2 regions of the Streptomyces sp. NPDC056480 genome follow, and region 2 is predicted to be linked to the other one. Evidence: riboswitches for the same ligand, from Rfam matches in the RefSeq annotation. Region 2 holds a riboswitch; the other holds the start of a gene.
The links. Region 2 has a riboswitch for ZMP and ZTP ahead of glyA (serine hydroxymethyltransferase). Riboswitches for the same ligand answer to the same signal wherever they lie in the genome.
Positions count from the first base shown of each region.

Region 1: another riboswitch for ZMP and ZTP. It lies ahead of ACFQ79_RS11715 (bifunctional 5,10-methylenetetrahydrofolate dehydrogenase/5,10-methenyltetrahydrofolate cyclohydrolase); the one in region 2 lies ahead of glyA (serine hydroxymethyltransferase).

Region 1 is NZ_JBHTSA010000019.1:86,497-88,876, forward strand. Features, by position in the region: gene ACFQ79_RS11710 (GAF domain-containing protein) at 1-1,113, opposite strand, end outside; ZMP/ZTP riboswitch at 1,206-1,314, shown strand; gene ACFQ79_RS11715 (bifunctional 5,10-methylenetetrahydrofolate dehydrogenase/5,10-methenyltetrahydrofolate cyclohydrolase) at 1,343-2,197, shown strand.
Region 2 is NZ_JBHTSA010000026.1:71,243-73,622, reverse strand. Features, by position in the region: gene rocD (ornithine--oxo-acid transaminase) at 1-585, opposite strand, end outside; ZMP/ZTP riboswitch at 708-798, shown strand; gene glyA (serine hydroxymethyltransferase) at 872-2,149, shown strand; gene ACFQ79_RS14670 (hypothetical protein) at 2,172-2,380, opposite strand, start outside.

The sequences.
Region 1 (2,380 bases), on a different contig from region 2:
CGCGACGGCACCCGAGGCGAGCCGCCGGTCCACCGCCGCGAAGTCCGCGTCCACCCCACCCGCCAGCCGGTACGGGCGCGAGCGCAACACATCCGGCCCCAGCAGCGCCCGGAGCCGCGACAGCTCCGCCCGCAGCGTCACCGGCGTGACGGACTCGTCCTCGTACAGGAGGGTGAGGAGCTCGTCGCCGCCGATCCCCTCCGGGCGGTGCGCGAGCAGGACCAGGATCTCGCTGTGCCGGCGGCTCAGCCGGACCCGTCGGCCGCCGAGCGACAGCGACGCCTCGTCGCGGCCGAGCGCCGCGAGGCTCGCGCCGCCCGCCCCCGGCGCGGGCCCGAGCAGCGCGAGTTGCGACTCCGCCGCCCGCGCCACCGCCTGGACGAAGCCCAGACTGTGCGGATGCGCGAGCCGCCTCCCGCCCGTGATGTCGACCGCGCCGAGCACCCGCCCGCTGTGCGGGTCGTGCACGGGGGCGGCGGCGCAGGTCCAGGCCCGTACCGGGTGCCGGAAGTGCTCGGCGGCGACCACCTGGACCGGCCGGTCGACGGCGAGGGCCGTGCCGGGCGCGTTCGTCCCGGCCGCCGCCTCCGACCAGCGGGCCCCGGCCACGAAGTTCATCCCCCGCGCCTTGCGCAGCGTGGCCGGGTGGCCCTCGACCCACAGCATCCGGCCGGCGGCGTCGCACACCGCGAGGAGATGTTCCCCGTCCGTCGCGTACGCCCCCATCAGCTCCCGGATCACCGGCATCGCCGCCGCCAGCGGATGGCCGTCCCGGAACTCGGCGAGCTCGTCCTCGTCCAGCTCCACCCGGGCCGCTCCGTCCGGACTCACGCGCGCGCGTGCGGAACGCCGCCACGAAGCGGCGACCAGCGGCCGGATCTGCCCGGAGCCGGGGGCCTCGAGAGGGAGGAGGTCGGGCGCCGCCGGCCCGGCGGGTCGGGATCTCGCGGCCGACAGGGATGACGGGGGTGACGGGGACGACGGGGACGACGGCGCGGTCCCCGCCTCCTCGCCGCCACTGGCCGTCCCGTCCGCCTGCTCGGTCCGTCCGGCCACCCACGCGTCGCTCAACTCGGCCTCCTCGTCGAGGTCGTCCCGGCCCGTCCGGCTCATCGTGATGCGCGGGGGCCCCGTCGACAAGCGCCTGGACAGCCCGTCCCGCTCACCCTGTCCGGGACCGGCCCCCGACCGCTCACGTACAGTAGGGCTCGGGCCGTGACTGGCGCTTGAGGTGGATCACCACCGGGGAGCGGCCCGGCGGGGGCGTGCTCGACCGGCGCGACCGTACCGATGCCGTGCGCCTGGGCGAATCACCTGTCAGAGACGACGCCCAGGAGTTGCCATGTCCACCAGCACCGCCACCCTCATGGACGGAACGGCCCTCGCCCGCCGTACGGTCGAGGAGACCGCCGCCCGCGCCGCCGAGATCACCCGTCGCACCGGTGTCACGCCGTGTCTCGCGACCGTCCTGGTCGGTGCGGACCCGGCCTCGGTCACGTACGTGAAGATGAAGCAGAACCGCTGCGCGAAGGCCGGAATCCGCTCCAAGCACGTCGAACTGCCCGCCACCACGACGACCGAGGAACTCGTCGCCGCGATCACGGCCCTCTCCCAGGACCCCGAGGTCCACGGCATCCTCCTCCAGCACCCCGTCGGCCCGCACATCGACGAGCGCGCCGCCTTCGAGGCCATCGCCCCGGAGAAGGACGTCGACGGTGTCACCATGGCCTCCTTCGCCGCCATGGGCTTCGGCCTGCCCGGCTTCGTCTCCTGCACGCCCGGCGGCATCATGCGCCTCCTCGACGCGTACGACGTGGAACTCCGCGGCAAGCGCGCCGTCGTCGTGGGCCGCAGCGCGATCCTCGGCAAGCCGGCCGGGCTCCTCCTTCTCGGCCGCGACGCCACGGTCACCTACTGCCACTCCCGCACCGAGGACCTCTCCTCCGTCGTCCGCGAGGCCGACGTCCTCGTGGCCGCCGTCGGCAAGCCGAACTTCATCAAGGGCGCCGACATCAAGCCCGGCGCCGTCGTCATCGACGCCGGTTACAACCCGGGCAACATCGGCGACGTCGACTTCGCATCGGCCGCCGAGCGCGCCTCCCTCATCACCCCCGTTCCGGGCGGCGTCGGTCCCATGACCATCGCCGTTCTCCTCGCCCAGACCGTCGAGGGCGCGGAGCGCCAGCTCGGGCTGTAGGACCGGTTCGTGACGGGGCGACGGGCGGGGCGACGAACGGGGTGGCGGGTGCGATCGCGGCCGCGGATGGTCACGTTTCCGTACAGGCCGCTCCGCGCACCCCTAAATGGGTGGCCGCGGAGCCGCCGACCGGCGAATCTTGACCTTGTGCCCCACCCGTCCCCCGCCACCCCGTCACCGGAC
Region 2 (2,380 bases):
GATCGGTTCGAGCAGCACCGCCACCGTGTTCTCGGTGACCGCCGCCTCCATCGCCGTCAGGTCCCCGTACGGCACGATCTCGAACCCCGGCGTGTACGGACCGAAGTGGCCCCGCGCCTCATGGTCCGTGGAGAAGCTGACGATCGTCGTCGTCCTGCCGTGGAAGTTGTTCGCCGCCACCACGATCTTCGCGTGCCCGTCCGGCACGCCCTTCACCTCGTACCCCCACTTCCGGGCGGTCTTCACGGCCGTCTCGATCGCCTCCGCGCCGGTGTTCATCGGCAGCACCGCCTCCTTCCCGCACAGCTCGGCGAGCCGGGTGCAGAACTCGGCGAACCGGTCGTGGTGGAAGGCGCGCGACGTCAGCGTCACCCGCTCCAGCTGGGCCTTCGCCGCGTCGATCAGACGCCGGTTGCCGTGCCCGAAGTTGAGCGCCGAGTAACCGGCGAGCATGTCGAGATAGCGGCGCCCCTCGACATCGGTCATCCAGGCGCCGTCCGCCGAGGCGACGACGACCGGCAGGGGGTGGTAGTTGTGAGCGCTGTGCGCCTCCGCCGAAGCGATCGCGTCTTGTGTGCTCGACACGGGATCTCCGTTCGTCCTGCGGCTCGGGGGGTGACCCCGACGAGGGGGTGTGGCCCCTGTTTCTATCGTCGCTCGGATGCCGGACCGGGAAACCTCGCGCGCGGCGCGCCCGCTACTCTGAAAACACGCACGGCGACTGGCGCACGGGGAAGCGACCCCGGGGGAGCCGTGCGCGGCAGACCACACGAGACGCCGCCCGCCTGGGCGTCACGGGACCGAAGTCCCGCGTGGCGCCGCGCCTCTCACGCAGTGCCCCGGGACCCGCCGACGCCCGGAGGACACCACCATGACCACGCCGCAGCACCAGTACACCCACCCCGCGCTCGCCGCCGCCGACCCCGAGCTCGCCGCCCTCGTCGGTGCCGAGGAACGCCTCCAGGCCGAGACCCTGCGCCTCATCCCCAGCGAGAACTACGTCTCCGCCGCCGTCCTCGAAGCCTCCGGCACCGTCCTCCAGAACAAGTACAGCGAGGGCTACCCCGGCCGCCGCTACTACGAGGGCCAGCAGAACATCGACCAGGTCGAGACCCTCGCCGTCGAGCGCGCCAAGGCCGTCTTCGGCGTCGACCACGCCAACGTCCAGCCCTACTCGGGCTCCCCGGCCAACCTCGCCGTCTACCTCGCCTTCGCCGAGCCCGGCGACACCGTCATGGGCATGGCCCTGCCCATGGGCGGCCACCTCACCCACGGCTGGGGCGTCTCCGCCACCGGCAGGTGGTTCCGCGGCGTCCAGTACGGCGTCCGCCAGGACACGGGCCTCATCGACTTCGACGAGGTCCGCGAGCTCGCCCTCAAGGAGCGCCCCAAGGTGATCTTCTGCGGCGGCACCGCGCTGCCCCGCACGATCGACTTCGCCGCCTTCGGCGAGATCGCCCGCGAGGCCGGTGCCGTGCTCGTCGCCGACGTCGCCCATATCGCCGGCCTGATCGCGGGCGGCGCCCACCCGTCCCCGGTCCCGCACGTGGACGTCATCTCCACCACCACCCACAAGACCCTGCGCGGCCCGCGCGGCGCCATGCTGATGTCCCGCGAGGAGCACGCCAAGGCCCTCGACAAGGCCGTCTTCCCCGGACTCCAGGGCGGCCCGCACAACCAGACCACCGCCGCCATCGCCGTCGCCCTCCGCGAGGCGTCCCTGCCCTCCTTCCGCGACTACGCCCATGCCGTCGTCGCCAACGCCAAGGCCCTCGCCGAGGCACTCCTCGCCCGCGGCTTCGACCTCGTCTCCGGCGGCACCGACAACCACCTGATCCTGATGGACCTCACGCCCAAGCAGGTCCCGGGGAAGATCGCCGCGAAGGCCCTCGACCGGGCGGGCATCGTCGTCAACTACAACACCGTCCCCTACGACCCCCGGAAGCCGTTCGACCCCTCCGGCATCCGCATCGGCACCCCCTCCCTCACCTCCCGCGGCCTCACCACGGAGCACATGGACCAGGTCGCCGACTGGATCGACCGCGGTGTCGCGGCCGCCGGAGCGGGCGACGAGCAGGCCCTCGCCGCCGTCCGCGCGGAGGTCGCCGACCTCATGACCGCCTTCCCGGCCCCCGGTCTCCCGGTCTGACCCGTGCGGCGGGCCCCGCCCGTCAGCCGCCGACCGACTCCGCCGCCCGCCGGGCCTCCTCGCGGTCCGGTATGCCCTCCAGGCGGAAGGTGAGCGCGCCCCCGTTCCTCGTCCAGAGGAGCGTGGGGCCCGCCGTGCGCAGCTCATGCGTCCAGGCCGTGCCCGTCCCGTCCGTCATCGGGAAGGTCAGCAGATGCGGGGCGGCGAACCAGTACCCCTGCGCGCCGTCCG